DNA from 3 places in the Bradyrhizobium sp. HKCCYLS3070 genome. Region 1 is predicted to be linked to each of the others. Evidence: riboswitches for the same ligand, from Rfam matches in the RefSeq annotation. Region 1 holds a riboswitch; each other region holds the start of a gene.

Evidence for each region. Region 1 has a riboswitch for S-adenosylmethionine ahead of ACQR03_RS22035 (O-succinylhomoserine sulfhydrylase). Riboswitches for the same ligand answer to the same signal wherever they lie in the genome.
Region 2: it holds a riboswitch for S-adenosylmethionine, as region 1 does, so the genes downstream of both, ACQR03_RS31465 (GNAT family N-acetyltransferase) here and ACQR03_RS22035 (O-succinylhomoserine sulfhydrylase) in region 1, are expected to answer to the same signal.
Region 3: it holds a riboswitch for S-adenosylmethionine, as region 1 does, so the genes downstream of both, metX (homoserine O-acetyltransferase MetX) here and ACQR03_RS22035 (O-succinylhomoserine sulfhydrylase) in region 1, are expected to answer to the same signal.

What each region holds. Positions count from the first base shown of each region.
Region 1 is NZ_JBNPTI010000007.1:144,480-150,992, reverse strand. Features, by position in the region: gene ACQR03_RS22060 (helix-turn-helix transcriptional regulator) at 1-534, shown strand, start outside; gene ACQR03_RS22055 (VOC family protein) at 587-946, shown strand; gene ACQR03_RS22050 (SRPBCC family protein) at 957-1,358, shown strand; gene ACQR03_RS22045 (MATE family efflux transporter) at 1,363-2,841, opposite strand; gene ACQR03_RS22040 (2'-deoxycytidine 5'-triphosphate deaminase) at 2,972-4,078, opposite strand; SAM riboswitch at 4,191-4,270, shown strand; gene ACQR03_RS22035 (O-succinylhomoserine sulfhydrylase) at 4,347-5,555, shown strand; gene ACQR03_RS22030 (GDSL-type esterase/lipase family protein) at 5,631-6,513, opposite strand, start outside.
Region 2 is NZ_JBNPTI010000019.1:9,132-15,644, forward strand. Features, by position in the region: gene ACQR03_RS31445 (adenine deaminase) at 1-1,143, shown strand, start outside; gene gcl (glyoxylate carboligase) at 1,315-3,102, shown strand; gene hyi (hydroxypyruvate isomerase) at 3,137-3,928, shown strand; gene ACQR03_RS31460 (energy transducer TonB family protein) at 4,072-4,551, opposite strand; SAM-I-IV-variant riboswitch at 4,741-4,850, shown strand; gene ACQR03_RS31465 (GNAT family N-acetyltransferase) at 4,896-5,366, shown strand; gene ACQR03_RS31470 (hypothetical protein) at 5,686-6,048, shown strand; gene ACQR03_RS31475 (glutathione S-transferase family protein) at 6,321-6,513, shown strand, end outside.
Region 3 is NZ_JBNPTI010000024.1:167-6,679, forward strand. Features, by position in the region: gene metW (methionine biosynthesis protein MetW) at 204-869, opposite strand; gene metX (homoserine O-acetyltransferase MetX) at 873-2,087, opposite strand; SAM riboswitch at 2,179-2,258, opposite strand; gene ACQR03_RS32920 (chorismate mutase) at 2,456-3,289, shown strand; gene hisC (histidinol-phosphate transaminase) at 3,327-4,424, shown strand; gene ACQR03_RS32930 (prephenate/arogenate dehydrogenase family protein) at 4,421-5,356, shown strand; gene ACQR03_RS32935 (DUF2125 domain-containing protein) at 5,359-6,513, opposite strand, start outside.

The sequences.
Region 1 (6,513 bases):
CGGGCTGGCGCGATGCCGCCGCTGCCGGAGCTCATGGTCCTCGGTGAGCTCGCGCAGGCCGTCGCCGCGCGCGAGCAGGACCTCGGTCTGGACGAGGTTGGACAGATCATCGCCAGCCGCTTCGTCGCGACCGCCACGGGCCGGCAGGAACGGGCGGCGACGCCGAGCCTGCGCGATCGCCGGCGCGCGGTGGAGAGCGCATTGTGGATCGACGACAATGCGGAGCGCGACATCGACCTGGCGGCTGCGGCGCACGAAGCCGGCGTCAGCCCGTTCCATTTCCTGCGGCTGTTCGCGGCGACGATCGGCGTGACGCCGCATCAATATCTGATCCGCTCCCGCTTGCGGCGCGCCGCGCGGCGTCTCAGCGAGGAGGACACGCCGGTCACCACCATCGCCTATGATTCGGGCTTTGCCGATCTGTCGAATTTCACCCGCACCTTCGCGCGCGCTGCCGGCGTGTCGCCGGCGAAGTTTCGCAAGGTCTCGCGCGGCGAGCGCAAGATTCTCCAAGACCATCTGAGCCGCCATTGATTGGATGATCCCAGCGCGTGCGGCAGCCGCATGCGAAGCATGGAGATCATCGATGTACGATCATATCGGCCTCAAGGTCGGCAATCTGGACGCCAGCGTCCGCTTCTACACATCGGCGCTGGCGCCGCTCGGCCACATCCTCTGCTCCAAGGACGAGGCGTCGGCGGGCATCGGCCCGAAGGGGGAGCCGGCGCTGTGGCTGTATGTCGACAAGGGCGCCAGCAAGGGCGCCGCCCATATCGCGTTCCGCGCCCAGGACCACGCGGCCGTCGCCAGATTCCACAGCGAGGGGCTGAAGGCCGGCGGCAGCGACAATGGCGGCGCCGGGCCGCGCGCGGACTACAGTCCGACCTACTACGCCGCCTTCCTGATCGATCCCGACGGCAACAACATCGAAGCCGTGTGTCCGTGAGGTCAAGCCCATGGCATCCATCCAGAAGGACATTCCGATCGCAGCCCCGGCGGGTGCAGTGTGGGACGCAGTGCGGGATTTCGGCGCTGTTCATACCAGGGTGGCGCCCGGCTTCGTCACCGGCACCACGCTCGACGGCGACGTCCGCATTGTCAGCTTCGCCAACGGCAGCGTGGCGCGCGAGCAGCTGGTCGATTGCAACGATCAACGCCGGCGCCTCGTCTATGCCATCAAGAACGAACGCATCAGCCAGCACAGTGCGTCGTTTCAGATCATCCCGGAAGGCGAGGTGCGCTGCCGGGTGATCTGGACCACCGACGTGCTGCCGCACGAGATCGCACCCTATATCGATCAGCAGATGGAGCTCGGCGCGCGCGCGATGCAGGACACGTTGGGCAGGCTGCGCGGATAGCGGCTCAGCCGATACGCGCCGGCGGCGGCCCGCGCGAGTCAAGGCCGCATCCGGCCGTCAGCACGGCCGGGCGCAGCTCCAGCGCTGCGGCCGGCTTCGGGCCCCAGCGGGTGAGCATGACGCTGGCGAGCGTCAGCACCCCGAGCAGGACCATCGAGGACGCCGCCAGCATGAAGAAGTCGCCCTCGGTCGCGGCACGGCTCAGCAGATAGCTGCCACCCGCAGCGATGAACACCAGCCGCACCGTCTGTGCCAGCACCGGACCGAGCACCCTGGCGGCGCCCTGCGAGGAGAAATACATCGAGATCGCCAGGCCGATGAAGGCATACATCGGCGCCGCGACCTGGAGATAGTGCTGGCCCGCGCTGCGCGCGCTCTCGTCCTGGGTGAAGATGTCGACCCACAATTGCGGGACGATCGCGATCAGCGTCGACAGCGCGCCCACCGACGCGAACGACACCAGTCCCGCCGTCCAGGCGATGCGGCGGGCGCGCGCGATTCTCTCCGCACCGATCGCCATGCCGACCATCGGCACCGAGGCCATGCCGACGGAGAATGCGACCGTGGTCATCATGAACTCGAGCCGCGCGCCGATGCCGTAGCCGGCGAGCACGGCGGTGCCGAACGACGCCAGCATATGCGTGAAGATCGCGATCGACAGCACGGATTGCAGCGGCGAGAAGCAGGCGACGGCGCCGACCTTGAGAATGTCGGCGAACATCGCGCCGCTGATCTTCAGACCCCGCAGCTTCGGCCGCACGCGCGCGCGGCCGGAGAACAGGTACCAGCCCATCACCGAGATGCTGACGCAGAACGCCAGCAGCGCGCCGGCGGCGACGCCGCGCATGCCGAGCCCGAGGACCAGGCTGAGCGTGCCGCCCAACACGATCTGCAGCAGCGCCGAACTGAGGATCATGAACGACGGCAGCTTCATGTTGCCGGTGCCGCGCAGGATGCCGGCCATCGAGTTCATCAGCCAGGGCAGGATCGCGCCGCCGAAGAAGATCTGCAGATAGGCCGTGGCATGGCTCAGCACCGCGCCGCGGCCGCCGAGCACCTCCAGCAAGGCAGGGCCGAACGCCAGCATGCCGATCATGAAGGTCGCGCCGAACAATAGCGCGATCAGCAGCGCGTGCGTGGCGAGCGTCGAGGCCCGCTCGGCGTCGCCGGCGCCGAGCGCGCGCGCGATCGCCGAGGCCACGCCGCCGCCCATCGCGCCGCCGGACATCGTCATGGTCAGGATCACCAGCGGAAACACCAGCGCCATCGCCGCCAGCGCCTCGATACCGAGCCGGCCGATATAGGAGGTCTCGGCGATGACGACGCAGGTGCCGGCCGTGTTCGCGATGATGTTGGGCCAGGCCAGCGACAGCAGGGTGCGCAGGATGGGTCCGTCGACGAGCTTATTCCGGACCGGCTTCTCGGGGGGCGGCAACGCACGCCCCTCGCCGACCGGATTGTCGGCCAGGCCGATCTCGGACATCTCAGCTCCCCGCTCGGCCGCGCAGGCCGCGGCCGTGTTATCGTTCGATTGCTCTCGCTTTCCTAGCACGGCGCTGGCGCGCGCCCTGTGCGGCAGGCGCATTGGGGGTGCGCGGCAGACGCAGCCGCGCTCAGAGACGGAAATGCTTGGAGAGCTTCAGGCCCTGGGCCTGGTAGTTGGAGCCGATGCGGCTGCCATACATCGCATTCGGCCGCGCCAGCATCTTCTCGTAGACGAGACGGCCGACGATCTGGCCGTGCTCGAGGATGAACGGCACCTCGCGCGAGCGCACCTCGAGCACCGCGCGCGAGCCCTGCCCGCCGGCGCCGGCATAGCCGAAGCCGGGATCGAAGAAGCCGGCATAGTGGACGCGGAATTCGCCGACCAGCGGATCGAACGGCACCATCTCCGCGGCGTAGTCCGGCGGCACCTGCACGGCCTCCTTGGAGGCCAGGATGTAGAACTCGCCGGGATCGAGAATGAGGCTGCCGTCGGTACGTGCCTTGATCGGCTCCCAGAACTCCTCGACCGGATAGCCGGCGCGGCGGTCGACGTCGACGACGCCGGTGTGGCGCTTGGCGCGATAGCCCACATATCCGTTCGCATTGCTGCCGGACAGGTCGACGGAAAGCGCGACGCCGCCGGTGAGATCGGCATCGTCGCGATCCACCAGTCGCTCGGCCTGGTGCAGCGCGATCAGTTCGTCCTCCGACAGGACCGCGTCGCGATAGCGGAAGCGAACCTGGGACAGGCGCGAGCCCTCGCGCAGCAGGACCGGGAACGTCTTCGGGCTGATCTCGGCATAGAGCGGGCCGTGATAGCCCGCGCCGATCATGTCGAAGCGTCGCGTGCCGTCGGCGATCACGCGGGTGAACACGTCGAGCCGCCCGGTCGAGCTTTTCGGATTGGCGGCCGCGACGATGTCCTTGGGCAGCGCCAGGCTCTCCAACAGCGGCACGATGTAGACGCAGTTGGTCTCCAGCACCGCGCCGTCGGCAAGTGCGAATTCGTGCAGCTTGAGCTCGTCGATGCGCTCGGCGACCGTCGCGCCCGGCCCGGGCAGGAAGCTCGCACGCACGCGATAGGCGACGTCGCCGAGCCGCAGATCGAGGCTCGCCGGCTGGATCTGGCTCTCGACGAAATCATATTCGGGGATGATCAGGCCAGCCTCCGTCATCGCCACGATCATGCGATCGGGGAGGATGCCGTGGGCGTCGGGGCTGAGCGAAAACGGCAAGACCTGATCCTTTGCAGGCGCCGGAACGGCGGCTTATGGAGCCAATATAGGGTCTTTTGACCGGTTATCCGATGGCTGGCTTGACGGAAAGGCCGGTTGCGACTATGAGCACGACTTATCCCGTGGTGATTTGAGCCGGCCGGCTTGCAGCCACGTAAAATAAGTCGCTAAACAGGCCGGGGACGAATGTGATCCCGGCCTTGAGGTTTTGTCCCAGGCCGGTTTTTTTGTGCCCATCGCTCAAGGCGGTGGCCACGATGGAGGTCACATGTCGAAGTCCCCCGCGAAGGCGCCGGCGTCGTTCGCCCACTATCGTCCCGAAACGAGGCTGGTGCATTCCGGCACCTTGCGCTCCGAATTCGGCGAGACCGCCGAGGCGCTCTATCTCACCCAAGGGTTCGTCTACGCCACCGCCGAGGAATGCGAGGCGCGCTTCAAGGGCGAGGATCCCGGCTTCATCTATTCGCGCTTCTCCAATCCCACCACGGCGATGTTCGAGCGCCGCATGATCGAGCTCGAGGGCGCCGAGGCCTGCCGCTCGGCCGCAACCGGAATGGCCGCGGTCACCACGGCAATCCTGGCTCCCCTCCGTGCCGGCGACCACGTCGTCGCGGCCAAGGCGCTGTTCGGCTCGTGCCGCTACGTGGTCGAGGATCTCTTGCCGCGCTACGGCATCGAGTCGACCCTGGTCGATGGGCTCGACCTCGCCCAGTGGCAGAAGGCGGTCAGACCCAACACCAAATCGTTCTTCCTGGAGAGCCCGACCAATCCGACGCTCGACGTGATGGACATCCCCGCCATCGCCGAGATCGCGCACGCCCATGGCGCGCGGCTGATCGTCGACAACGTGTTCGCCACCCCGATCTGGCAGAGCCCGCTCGCGCTCGGCGCTGACGTCGTGGTGTATTCCGCGACCAAGCACATCGACGGCCAAGGCCGCTGCCTCGGCGGTGTGATCCTGTCGTCGGAGGCGTTCATCGCCGAGCACATCCACAATTTCATGCGCCAGACCGGCCCGTCGATCTCGCCGTTCAACGCCTGGGTTCTGCTCAAGGGTCTGGAGACCCTGGCGGTGCGCGTGCGCGCGCAGACCGAGACGGCGGCGAAAGTGGCTGACTTCCTCGCCGCGCATCCGAAGATCTCGCGGCTGATCTATCCGGGCCGCGCGGACCACCCGCAGGCGGCGACCGTGCGCAAGCAGATGCGCGCCGGCTCGACCTTGGTCGGCTTCGAGGTCAAGGGCGGCAAGGCGGCTGCGTTCCGTACGCTCAACGGCCTGAAGCTCGCGCGCATCTCCAACAATCTCGGCGACGCCAAGACGCTGGTCACGCACCCGGCGACGACGACGCATCAGCGGCTGACGCCGGAGGCGCGCGCCGAGCTCGGCATCAGCGAGGGCTTCATCCGCTTCTCCGCCGGACTCGAGCATGCCGACGATCTGATCGAGGATCTGGACGCCGCCCTGCGGGCGGCGTAGCGAATGGCGAATAGGGAGTAGCGAGTAGTGGATCTCTTCCCTATTCGCTACTCGCCATTCCCTACTCGCTTCTGATCACATCGGCCGATAGGTCGGCACCTCGGCCGGTGCGTTGATGCCGAGCTTGACCTGGCCGACCGAGCGGATGATGTCGTCGCCGAGCAACTGGGCGAAGCAGGCATAGCCCCAATCGCTCATGTGCAGGCCGTCCGAGATCACGAACTCGTTGATCGGGATCGCCTGGCGCTCGTGCCAGTCGCGCATCACCTCGAAGCGCGGGAAGATGCCGGCGTGATGCAGCTCGGCAATACGCCCGAGCAGCTTGTTCATGCGGCTGGCGTTCTCCGAGCGCTCGTTGACGCGCGGCGAATATTGCAGGTCGACCAGCACGACATCGGAGGCTGCCGCCTGGATCTTGGCGACGCCATCCTCGACCAGCCTGGCGGTCTCGGCCGGATCGAGATCGCGCAGCACGGCATTGGTGCCGACCTGCCAGATCACGAGATCCGGACGCCGGTCGATCACCGACGTCTCCAGTCGCTTCATCATCTCCGGCGCATCCTCGCCGCCGACGCCGGCATTGATGACGCTGATGTCGACCATGGGATATTGCCGGCGCAACTGCGCGGCGAGCCGATTCGGATAGGTGTAGTCCGGCGCGCTCGCGCCAAAGCCCTGCGTCGACGATGAGCCGAAGGCGACGATCACGACCGGCAGGCCGGAGGCGAGCTTGTTGGCGACGTGCGGCAGCGAAATGAAGTTCTTCTTGGCGACACCCTTCGGCGGCAGGCACGGCACGCGGTTGAAGATGTCGGTGGCCGATTTGGCGACCTGCTTGACCTTGTCGATCGCCCGCTCGGTGATGCTGCGCGATTGCGGCGGCGTGGCCGCGACGGCCTGCCCGGCTGCAGCCGGCGGCTGTGCATCGGTCATGGCCGGCGCGGTCGTCGCCGCGGGC
Region 2 (6,513 bases), on a different contig from region 1:
CATGTCTATGGCCGCGAGTTCGTCGCGGCCTATGCCGCGAGCGGCGTCACCGATACGCATGAGGCGATCGACCGCGACATCGCCGACGACTTGCTCGATGCCGGCGTCTGGATTTTTCTGCGCGGTGGTCCGCCGACGACGCCGTGGCACAGCCTGCCGCAGGCGATCCGCACCGTCACCGAGCTCGGCGCCTCGCACAAGCGCACCGCCGTGTGCACCGACGATCGCGATGCCGACGATCTCATGCTGTTCGGCCTCGACTGGGTGGTGCGCGAGGCGGTGAAGGCGGGGATGTCGCCGGAGCAGGCGTGGTCGATGGGCTCGCTGCACGGCGCGACGCGCTTTGCGATGGATGGCGAGATCGGCGGTCTCGGCGGTGGCCGCCGCGCCGATCTGGTGCTGCTCGACGACGGCCTGAAGCCGCAATCGACCTGGTATGGCGGCGAGCTGGTGGTGGACAAAGGCAAGATCACGCCGCGTCTCGATCAGGCGCTGTCGCAGCGCTATCAGTACCCGAAGGCCGCCTATGCCACGGTGAAGCTGCCAAGACAGATGACGCTGACGCCGGAGCTGCCCACCAAGGCCTGCACCGTCAATGCGATCAAGACGGCGCTGCCCGGCATCACGCTGATCCACGACAAGGTCGCGATCGAGCCGGCCAACGATTGGGAGACGCTGTTTGCGCGCTACGGTCTCTGCTTCGTCGCCGTGATCGAGCGCCACGGCAAGTCGGCCGGCAATGTCGCGCACGGGCTCTTGAAGGACTTTGGCCTCAAGCGCGGCGCCGTCGCCTCCAGCGTCGGCCATGACAGCCACAACATCATCGTCGCCGGCACCAACGAGGCCGACATGCGGGCCGCCGTCGCCGCGATCGGCGCGCAGCAGGGCGGCGTCTGCGTCGTCGCCGATGGCAAGGTGCGGGCGATGGTTCCATTGCCGATCGCTGGCCTGTTGTCGGACAAGCGCGTCACCGAGGTCGCCGAGGAGGTGAAGCTGCTCAAGAAGGAATGGGCGGAAGCCGGCTGCACCATTCCCTACATGGGCTTCAATTTGATTCCTCTATCGGTCATTCCGGAAATTCGTATCACCGACAAGGGCCTCGTGCTGGTGCCGCAGATGGAGCTTGCGCCGCTGTTCGAATAGCACCATCGAACCGTCATGCTGTTAGGACATGTCAGCTGTTTGTCGTCCTAACTAACTGAGGCCACCCGTGTTTTGCCGAGCGTGCCGCATCGTGGGAAAAATCGACGACTGAATTGAGATCGCAGCCGTCAGCAGCGATCCTCGCGCATCAACCAAAAGAGGAAGCGCGAGATGGCGAAGATGCGGGCGATCGATGCTGCGGTGCGAATCTTGGAGAAGGAAGGCGTTGACTGCGCCTTCGGCGTTCCTGGCGCGGCGATCAATCCGCTGTATTCCGCGCTGCAGCGGCGCGGCTCGATCCGCCACATTCTCGCCCGCCACGTCGAGGGCGCCTCGCACATGGCCGAGGGATACACCCGCGCCAAGGCCGGCAACATCGGCGTGTGCATCGGCACCTCGGGCCCGGCCGGCACCGACATGATCACCGGGCTCTATTCGGCGATCGCAGACTCCATTCCAATCCTCTGCATCACCGGCCAGGCGCCGCGCGCGCGGCTCCACAAGGAGGATTTCCAGGCCGTCGACATCGAGCAGATCGCCAAGCCCGTGACCAAGTGGGCGGTGACGGTGCGCGAGCCCGGCCTCGTCCCGCGCGTGTTCAGCCAGGCTTTCCACATCATGCGCTCCGGCCGCCCGGGACCGGTGCTGATCGACCTGCCGCTCGACGTGCAGCTCGCCGAGATCGAGTTCGACGACGAGACCTACACGCTGCTGCCGGTCTACAAGCCCGCGGCGAGCCGCAAGCAGATCGAGAAGGCGCTGGAAATGCTCAATGCCGCCGAGCGGCCGCTGATCGTCGCCGGCGGCGGCATCATCAACGCCGATGCCAGTGATCTGCTCGTCACCTTCGCCGAGACCGTCAACGTGCCTGTGGTGCCGACCCTGATGGGCTGGGGCGCCATCCCCGACGATCATGTGCTGATGGCCGGCATGGTCGGCCTGCAGACCAGCCACCGCTACGGCAACGCCAACTTCCTGGAGAGCGACTTCGTGCTCGGCATCGGCAACCGCTGGGCCAACCGCCACACCGGATCGCTCGAGACCTACACCAAGGGGCGCAGCTTCGTGCATGTCGACATCGAGCCGACCCAGATCGGCCGCGTGTTCAATCCCGATCTCGGCATCGTTTCGGACGCCAAGGCGGCGCTCGAGCTGTTCATCACCGTCGCACGCGAGTGGCGCAAGGCGGGCAGACTGCGCGAACGGCAGGCGTGGCCGGCGGCGTGCCAGGATCGCAAGCGCACGATGCTCCGGCGCAGCGATTTCGATCAGGTGCCGATCAAGCCGCAGCGCGTCTATCATGAGATGAACAAGGCGTTCGGCCGCGACACCTGCTATGTCAGCGTCATCGGCCTGTCGCAGATCGGCGGCGCGCAGTTCCTCAGCGTCAACCATCCGCGCCACTGGATCAATGCGGGGCAGGCGGGGCCGCTCGGCTGGACCCTGCCGGCCGCGCTCGGCGTCCGCGCCGCCGATCCCAGGCGCGAGATCGTCGCGCTCTCCGGCGACTACGACTTCCAGTTCCTGATCGAGGAGCTCGCGGTCGGCGCGCAGTTCAACCTGCCTTACATCCACGTCGTCGTGAACAATGCCTATCTCGGCCTCATACGTCAGGCGCAACGCGGCTTCTCGATGGACTATCAGGTGCAGCTCTCGTTCGAGAACATCAACGCGCCGGAGGTCGGCGGCTATGGCGTCGACCACGTCGCGGTCGCGCAGGGCCTCGGCTGCAAGGCGATCCGCGTCACCGACCCGCGCCAGGCGCAGGCTGCGTTCGCGACCGCGCGCGAATGGATGGCGGAATACCAGGTGCCTGTCGTGGTCGAGTTCGTGCTCGAACGCGTCACCAACATCGCGATGGGTACCGAGATCGACAACGTCGTGGAGTTCGAAGAGGTGCTCGATCTGCCGGTCGACGAGACGCCGGCCGAGCCGGCGCGCACCTTGCAGCCGGCCTGACCGCAGCCATCGCACTCAGTCGAGGACCCATGACATGCCGCGCTTTGCCGCCAACCTCACGATGCTGTTCAACGAGCTGCCGTTCCTCGACCGCTTCGCCGCCGCCAAGGCGGCCGGCTTCGGCGGCGTCGAATACCTGTTCCCGTATGATTTCGACAAGGCCGAGCTGCGCGAGCAGCTCGCGCGTCACGGGCTGACGCAGGTGCTGCACAATCTGCCCGCCGGCAATTGGGCCGCGGGCGAGCGCGGCATCGCGATCCTGCCGGATCGTGTCGATGAATTCCGCGACGGCGTTCGCCGCGCCATCGAGTATGCGAAGGCGCTGGATTGCCGCCAGCTCAACTGCCTCGTCGGCATTGCGCCCGACGATGCCGATCCGCGCGAGCTCAACCAGGTGCTGGTCCGCAACCTGCGCTTCGCCGCGACCGCACTGAAAGCGCAGGGGATCAAGCTGCTGATCGAGCCGATCAACACGCTCGACATTCCCGGCTTTGTCCTCAACCGCACGGCACAAGCGCTTCAGCTGATCTCGGAGGTCGAGTCCGATAATCTGTTCGTCCAGTACGACATCTACCACATGCAGATCATGGAGGGCGATCTCGCCCGCACGATGCAGAAGCATCTCGCCCGCATCGCCCACATCCAGCTCGCCGACAATCCGGGCCGCCACGAGCCCGGCACCGGCGAGATCAACTACGCCTTCCTGTTCCGCCACCTCGATGCGATCGGCTATCCCGGCTGGATCGGCTGCGAGTACAAGCCGCAGACGACGACCGCGGAGGGACTTGGCTGGCTGACGGACCGGGCGATCGTTCCCGCGAACTGAGTTTACTACGTGCCATTCAGCCCGGGTTGGCCGCCGAGGAAGATGCCGCCGCTCCGGTCCCTTCACGCGAGGCTTATGGATTGCATCGAGCGCTACAGGATGGCGCAGCTTCAGTGTTGTAGCGCGTGAGTTTCACTCATGCCTTAGCAGCCACGACAGATGCCGTGAATTTTTGTGTCAATCTTCTTCTGCTCGTCGACCCACTCGGCAGGCCATTGTCCGCCTGCCCAAGGCAACTGCTTCCTGTTGGCAAAGTTGATGGGGACCGTAAAGGTGAAGCTATCGTCGCTCATCTCTGCGGGCGGCTCCGGAAATGGTTCCGCTCGCTCAATCATACTTAGGGCCGCCGTATCGAGTAGTTCGGAGCCGGCGCTTTCCACCAGTTCTCTGGAAATCAGTTTCCCCTGCCGATCAATGACAAACTTGACCTTGGCCGTGCCACTTTGACCGGCCGCCCCTGGCGGAAACGTTCTCTTGCTCACTAGCAGTATTACAATCTTCTTTTTCCACGCTTCGCGAGCGCTTGCCTGAGCGCCGACACTTTCTGTTTGCGCATATGAGAAAGACGCCGAAGCCAGTAGCAGTACGAACAGACCGGCCAGCGAAGGACTTCTAGCGTTCATAGGGAAATTTCATCACACGCGAAGATAATTCACAACCAAAAATTGCCGGTATGGCGCAGTTGCGCGAAGTGCCCGTCTCGTACGTCGCCAGCGTCGGCTGAAAAGGTCCGCGTTGGGCCAGGAGCGGCCGCGCGTTGTTCCTCAAACTGGGGCGTGCTTGCCAAGCTCGATAGTGCCCGCTATCGTCAACTCCAACATCAAGAGTTGGGCCGACGCCCAGCGCCAACCTGCTCCCCGAGCAAGGTGGCTTTCTTCCTTCGGAAGAAGATGTGGCCGGTCCGGCAACTAAACGGGACAAGCCACCACGGCGTCATGCGCTCCTCTCTTCGAAGAAGGGGACGAGAATGACTGTCGATAGAATCGAAATTGAGCCGGCCGATGCAAGGTCCCAGGACCTGATTGACCTCGTAACCGCGCTGGACGATTTCTTAAACAAGGTCTGCGGGGTGGAAAGGAATCACGGCTCTCCAATTGATCGGCTAGCGCACGACGACACGCAAATGTTTATCGCGCGGATTGCCGGACAAGCCGTTGGCTGTGCGGGGCTGCAGGTGTTCGCGGATGGTACCGGAGAGGTGAAGCGCATGTATGTCGTCACCGAGGTTCGGACAACTGGAATAGGCAGCAGGCTCTTGACGCGCGTCGTGGAAGCGGCACTGACCGCCAAGCTGCCGGTTCTGCGGTTGGAAACCACGGAATTTCTTCCCGATGCCCAGAGGCTCTATCGGGCGAAGGGGTTCGTTCCTTGCCCAGCGTATGGCCCTTACGTTTCCAACCCGATCAATTTGTACTTCGAGAGATGGCTGACGAAATGATCGTCGAGGGCGATGTGCCGACAAGGAATAGATGATCAAGTCTGCTTTTAGATTGCTCAAATTCCCATAGCGCTTGCCGCGCCAGCCCGCTCAACATGCGCGGTTTCCTCCCTTGGAGGCTTTCGGACGCCGGCCGCCCGAATATGCCGCGCCGCCAATTATGCGGCCGGCATCCGAAACCCTTCACAACAGGCGACATTGCTGCGCTGGCTTGGTATGCTGATTGAAGTTTTCGAAGCGGTGCCTGCGGAAATGGGGGTGTGGTTTGGAAGAACGGAACAGAATACTCTTGTTCGGCGGCACCAAGGGCGAGACGGCCATGTTCATGCTGTTTGACGAAAGCGATCATGCGCGCGCGCATTGTCGCCTTCGGTGCGAATATCGAGATAAGACCATTGAAAGCACTGCAACCGACTTCTTCCAAGCTCTCTGCGATGTTCGCAATCTATTAGCTCAAGATGGTCTCATCCCACTTTGCTACGGAGCAAGCCTGAACGTATATCCTTCAGGAATGGCGAGGGATATGGGGCAGGGCCTCAAGGCCTACAAGATGACGATGGGGCGGCACGCGCGAAGGGAAGACCTCGTCGATATATTTTCCGAAGGTCCCGATGTAGTACCTGCTTCAGTTGCCGCACAAGAGCAGTTTTGGCGTGACTGGCTCGTGTCGCCGCGCACCTAGGCGTAAGTTCCGGTACGGGTCAAATGCAACCATTGAGGACCTTGGTCGCCTGCCTCCGGTCGAGACCTGAAAGCGAGCCGAGCTTTCATCTGTTTGGACGGTTCGGGACGAACAGCCGACATCTTTAATGCGTCTTTTCATCTTCGATTTTGACCACCATGTGCTGCGCTAGGCCGGCGCCCGAGGAGCCGCGGAAAAAAATCTCCGGTTGCTTGTCGGCCTGGCCAACGGAGAATCGTCCTCGGAACGGACAACCGAGGGCATTGCGAGCGATGATCACTGTGTACGGAGAGGGCAGAGGCTTCCGTGTCGTCTGGTTGCTCGAAGAGATGGGGCTGCCGTACCGGCTTCGGGACGTGGATCTCCTGGCCGGGGTCGAGAACGACGCCGAGTTCCTGACGATCAATCCCGCCGGATTCATTCCGGCGATCCGCGATGGCGACGTCACGATGGTCGAGTCCGTTG
Region 3 (6,513 bases), on a different contig from region 1:
TTCGTTATCGGAGGCAGGACTAATGCAAAGCTCGGGTGTAGACGCACCGCGGGAACGCAGCACTTTGTATCAACCGCTCTCGGCTCTTTGAAAAGTAAAAACCGCCAACCCCAAGCTCGTCATGGCCGGGCTTGTCCCGGCCATGACGTGGAGAGAGCGAGCCATCAACTTAGACCGCGCCCCGCTGCAGCAGCGAGCGCGCTCTACCGCCCCTTCTCCGCCCTGCTCAGCAGGAACACGCCCTGCTCGCCGAACATGTTCCAGAACCACCAGGGCATCGCGACGCGCAAGGGACGGCCGTAACTATCAAGCGCGACGGCGCGCTCCATCTTGACGCCGATCTCATCGCAGAGCTGCACGAAGTCCTTGATGGTGCAGAAATGGATGTTCGGCGTGTCGTACCAGGTGAAGGGCAGATTGTCGGTTCGCGGCATGTGGCCGCCGACGAGCAGTTGCAGGCGCAGCCGCCAGAAGCCGAAATTCGGAAAGGTGACGATGGCGCGACGGCCGATGCGCAGCAGATTCTCCAGCACGACCTTGGGCTGCCGCGTCGCCTGCAAGGTCTGCGACAGGATCACATAGTCGAACGCATCGTCGGGATAGTCGACGAGATCGGTGTCGGCGTCGCCCTGCACCACCGCGAGCCCCTTGGCGACGCAATGATTGACGCCCTCGCGCGACAGCTCGATGCCGCGGCCGTCGATGCCGCGGCTCTCCAGCAGCTGCAAGAGATCGCCGTCGCCGCAGCCGATGTCGAGCACCTTGGAGTCGCGCTCGACCATGCCGGCGACCAGCAGATGATCCGGCCGATAGGCCAGCACCTCGCCGCCGGAAAAGCCGTTCAGCGGCAACACGCCCTGCATGCTCATGGCTCAGCCTCCGTTCGCGGCGTTGAGGCCGCGCGCCTTGCCGGCGGAATCGAGAAAGGCGCTGGCGATCTCGAAGAACTCGGGGACGTCGAGCAGGAACGCGTCGTGCCCCTTGTCGGTCTCGATCTCCGCGAACGACACCCGCGCGCTGGAGGCATTGAGCGCATGCACCAGCGCCCGCGATTCCGCGGTCGGAAACAGCCAGTCGCTGGTGAAGGACACCACGCAGAAGCGGGTCTTGATGCCGCGGAACGCCGCCGCCAGCACGCCGTCATGATCGACGGCGATGTCGAAATAGTCCATCGCCCGCGTCAGATAGAGATAGGAGTTGGCGTCGAAGCGCTCGACGAAGGACGAGCCCTGATAGCGCAGATAGCTCTCGACCTGGAAATCGGCGTCGAACGAGAACGTCGGCAGTTCGCGGTCCTGCATGCGGCGGCCGAACTTGCGATGCAGGGCGGCATCCGACAGATAAGTGATATGCGCGGCCATCCGTGCCACCGCGAGGCCGCGATGCGGATGAGTGCCCTTGTCGCCGTAGCGGCCGTGGTCCCAGTCGGGATCGGCCATCACGGCCTGGCGGCCGAGCTCGTGGAAGGCGATGTTCTGCGCCGAGTGCCGGGTGGCGCAGGCGATCGCGAGATTGGCGAACACGCGGGTGGGATAGGCCACTGTCCATTGCAGCGCCTGCATGCCGCCCATCGAGCCGCCAACCACGGCGAACAACGTGTCGATGCCGAGATGATCGATCAGCATCGCCTGCGCGCGCACCATGTCGGGGATGGTGATGATCGGGAAATCGAGCCCCCACACCTTGCCGGTGGCGGGATTCAGCGAGGCCGGGCCGGTCGAGCCCATGCAGCCGCCGATCACGTTCGAGCAGATGATGAAATAACGGCTCGGGTCGAGCGGGCGGCCAGGGCCGACCAGCGTCTCCCACCAGCCGGGCTTGCCGGTGACGGGATGGCGGTTGGCGACGTGCTGGTCGCCGGTCAGGGCGTGGCAGACCAGGACCGCGTTGGACCTGTCGGCGTTGAGTTCGCCATAGGTCTGGTAGGCGATCTGGAACGGCGACAGGTCGACGCCGCAATCGAGCCTGAGCGGCTTGTCAGCGCCGAACTGCGCGACCAGCGAGCTCGGATGATCGACCTCGTGCGAGCGCTCTTCGGGCGCAATCGTGCGCAGCGCGGAGGTGGGTTTCGGCGTCAGGCCTGTCATGTCTCTCACCCCGGCCATCCGGCAAGGGCTCCCGAACCACGTGACATATCAGGCCATGAAAAACCCGGCCTGAACTGGGGTTCGGCCGGGATCGATAACGTCCCCGGCCTGTTTAGCGAGTTTTTTAACGTGGCTGCAAGCCGGCCGGCTCAAATGACCACGGAACAGGCAGAAACTAGTCCCGCGGGCGCTCCGCGTCAAGGCAAGCTGGGGTTGACCGCCGATCGGGCGCCCCACGGCTGCAAACCAGCCAAGCCTAGGCGGCACAAGGTAAACTTGCTGTTGCGCGCGTCTCCCGCATCGGAGAGAACGACATCCGTTCCAGTCGGCCGCACGTTAACCGGTGGCCTGCGAAGAGTGACCAGCCCATGTCCAACCCACCGCCTGCCCCGCCTTCGCTTGCCGATTTGCGCAAGGAGATCGACGCGATCGACGAGCAGGTCCATCAGCTCCTGATGAACAGGGCCGACATCATCGACCGGCTGATCAAGGTCAAGAAGACCCAGGAGGTCGGCTCGGCATTCCGGCCGGCGCGAGAGGCCGACATGATGCGGCGCCTGGTGCAGCGCCATCGCGGCATCCTGCCGCTCGACACCGTCGAGGGCATCTGGCGCGTGATCGTCTCGACGTTCACTTACGTGCAGGCGCCGTTCTCGGTTCACGCCGACGTGTCGGTCGGCGAATCCGCGATGCGCGATTCCGCCAGGTTCCATTTCGGCTTCGTGGTGCCTTATGTCGCCCATTTCAGCGCCCAGGCCGCCGTCGAAGCCGTGGCGCGCTCGAAGGGCGATCTTGCGCTGGTGTCGACGACATCGGGGCATACGCCGTGGTGGATCACGCTCGAGCCCGTGGGCGCGCCGAAGATCATCGCCCGGATGCCGTTCATCGAGCGTGCCGACCATCCGGCGGCGCTGCCGGTGTTCGCGGTGTCGCGGGTCGCCGACGACGCGCTCGTGCTGGAGGTCGAGACCTGGAGCATCCGCGTCTCCGGCTGGAATGCGCAGGTGTCGCGCGCGCTGTCGCCGCTGGCCGACGTGGTCGCAGTGCCCGATACCGCCTTCGACGGCGCCGCGCTGCTGGTGTCGATCGAGGCGCCGTCGAACCTCGACAAGATCAAGGCTGCCCTGATCGCGGCGGGCGCCTCGGTCCGCTCGACGGCCCTCGTCGGCGGCCATGCGAAACGCTATACGGTTCCGAGCTGAGACGCCTCGCGCCAGTGATGATTTTCCGGAGTTGATGATGAACCGCCCCGTGCCGAACCCCGGCATCCTCGACATCGCGCCCTACACGCCGGGCAAGAGTCCCAAGCCGGAGCCTGGCCGCAAGGTTTTCAAGCTGTCGGCTAATGAGACCCCGTTTGGTCCCTCGCCGAGGGCGATCGAGGCGTTCAAGAGCGCGGCCACGCATCTGGAAGATTATCCGGAAGGGACTTCCCGGGTGCTGCGCGAGGCGATCGGCCGCACCTACGGCCTCGATCCCGACCGCATCGTCTGCGGCGCCGGCTCCGACGAGATCCTCAATCTGCTGGCACACACCTTTCTCGGCCAAGGCGACGAGGCGATCTCCACCGCGCACGGCTTCCTGGTCTATCCGATCGCGACCATGGCCTGCGGCGCCAGGAACGTGGTTGCCGCGGAGACGGAGTATCGCACCGATGTCGACGCCATCCTTGCCGCGGTGACGCCGCGCACCAAGCTGGTCTGGCTCGCCAACCCGAACAACCCGACCGGCACCTACATCCCGTTCGACGAGGTCAAGCGGCTGCGTGCCGGCCTGCCGTCGCATGTCCTGCTGGTGCTCGACGCCGCCTATGCCGACTACGTTTCGCGCAATGACTACGAGTTCGGGCTCGAGCTGGTGGCGACGACCGAGAACACGGTCGTCACTCATACCTTTTCCAAGATCCACGGCCTCGCGGCGCTCCGTGTCGGCTGGATGTTCGGCCCGGCGCACATCGTCGATGCGATCAACCGAATCCGTGGGCCGTTCAACGTCTCCTCGCCGGCGATGCTCGCCGCGGTCGCCGCGATCGAGGACACCGCGCATCAGCAGATGTCGAAGACGCACACGGAAACGTGGCGCAACTGGCTGACCGAGGAGATCGGCAAGCTCGGGCTGAAGGTGACGCCGAGCGTCACCAATTTCATCCTGATCCACTTCCCGACCGACAAGGGCAAGACCGCGGTCGAGGCCGACGCATTCCTGACCCGGCGCGGCCTCGTGCTGCGCGCGCTCGCCAACTACAAGCTGCCGAACGCGCTGCGCATGACGATCGGCACCGAGGAAGCCAATCGTCTGTTCGTGGAGGCTCTCAGCGAATTCATGAGGGCGAAATGAGCGTCGCGGGGCGGTTCGAACGCATCGCGCTGATCGGCTTCGGCCTGATCGGCGGCTCGATCGCGCGGGCGGCGCGGCTGCAGGGCGTGGCCGGCGAGATCGTCACCACCGCGCGCTCGGAAAAGACGCGCGCGCGCGTCGCCGAACTCGGCCTCGTCGACCGCGTCGTGGCGAGTAATGCGGAGGCGGTCAAGGATGCCGACCTCGTCATCCTCTGCATTCCCGTCGGCGCGTGCGGTCCGGTCGCGGCCGAGATCGCGCCGCACCTGAAGCCCGGAGCCATCGTCTCCGACGTCGGCTCCGTGAAGGGCGCCATCGTTCGCGACATGGCGCCGCATCTGCCAGCGCATGTTCATTTCGTGCCGGCGCATCCGGTCGCCGGCACCGAGAATTCGGGACCGGATTCTGGTTTCGCCGAGCTGTTCATCAACCGCTGGTGCATCCTGACGCCACCCGACGGTGTGGATGCCGACGCGATCGATCGTCTCCGCGCGTTCTGGGCGGCGCTCGGCGCCAAGGTCGAGATCATGACGCCGGATCACCACGACCGCGTGCTCGCGATCACCAGCCATCTGCCGCATCTGATCGCCTACACCATCGTCGGCACCGCCGACGAGCTGGCGCAGGTCACGGAGTCCGAGGTGATCAAGTTCTCGGCCGGCGGCTTTCGCGATTTCACCCGCATCGCCGCCTCCGACCCGACGATGTGGCGCGACATCTTCCTGAGCAACAAGGATGCGGTGCTCGACATGCTCGGCACCTTCACCGAGGACCTCTCCAAGCTGACGCGGGCGATCCGCCGCGGCGACGGCGATGCGCTGTTCGATCACTTCACCCGCACCCGTGCGATCCGCCGCGGCATCGTCGATATCGGCCAGGATTCGGCGGCGCCGGACTTCGGCCGGCCGCTGCCGCAGTTGAAGAAGAGCTGAGGTCAGAACAGCGGCGGGACGCGGGCGACCTTGAACGGACCGAGCACGACGACGCCATCGGAGAAGCGCAACGGGAAGGTCCGCGCCTTGCGCCCTTCGAGGGTGGCCTCCTTGCCGAGCGCATTGATACCGAGCGCGACGCCGACATTGGCGTTCTGCTTGACGACCTTGCCGAGGCCGGGAATGGCGCGGTCGAGCGCACCGAGCAGGTTGTTGACGTCCTGCGACTTCACACCCGGCGCTACGCGATCGAGCGTCCCCTGCGGCACGCCGTTTTCGAGCATCTTGTCGAGACCGAGCGCCGGAATGACCTTTTCGATCCCGGCCACCGTCATTTGCACTTCGCCATCAATGCCGCCATTGGCGGTCAGGCTGAGCGTGCCCGACGCAACGGCCAGCAGCTCGCCCTGCTGGATGCGCGACTGGACGATCTCGACATGACCGCCCGCCGCCTGGATCTCGCGAAACCGCTCCGGCCAGGGTTTGGGCCGGAAGTCCTTGAGACCCGTGACGCGGGCCTGGATGTCGGTATTGAACGGTTCGGCAAGCAGAGGATGGCTGCCTTGGATGCTGCCGCTTTCGATCTGCAGCGCAGTCTCCAGCACCGGATGGTCGGACGGCGTGCCGTCGGCGAAGCGGCCGTGCAACTCGACGTGATCGGCGCGCGCGGCGGGCACGGCTGTCCCGCCCTCGATGCGGTCGATGGTCGGTTGTTCGAACACGAGGTCGGCGCGCTGCGGCAACCCCGGCAGACCGCGGACGCTGGCCTCACCGACGCGCCAGTTCACGGAGAACGAGGCGGGTCCGCGACCGTCGGCGATCATAGCGGGTCCCTTGAACTCCGCGATGAGCCGCTTCGGGTCCCACACCTGGGCGACGACGAGGATCTCGTCGAGCCTGGCATTCATCAAAGGCGTGCCCGCGGCCTGCGAGAACAGGGCCACGCTCGGATCCGTGCAGCGAACCTCGAGCCGGAACGGGAAGCCGGCGACCGAGCGCTTCGCGCAGTCATAGACGCGTCCCGATTTTGCTTCGCGCGCACGCCAAGCGTCGGCCTGGACATCCACTTGCGAAGCGGCGAAGAACCAGAATGCGCTCCACGCAACAGCGGCGATCAGGAGCAGAACGGGAGCTATGAAGAGCCCCCAACGAGAGCG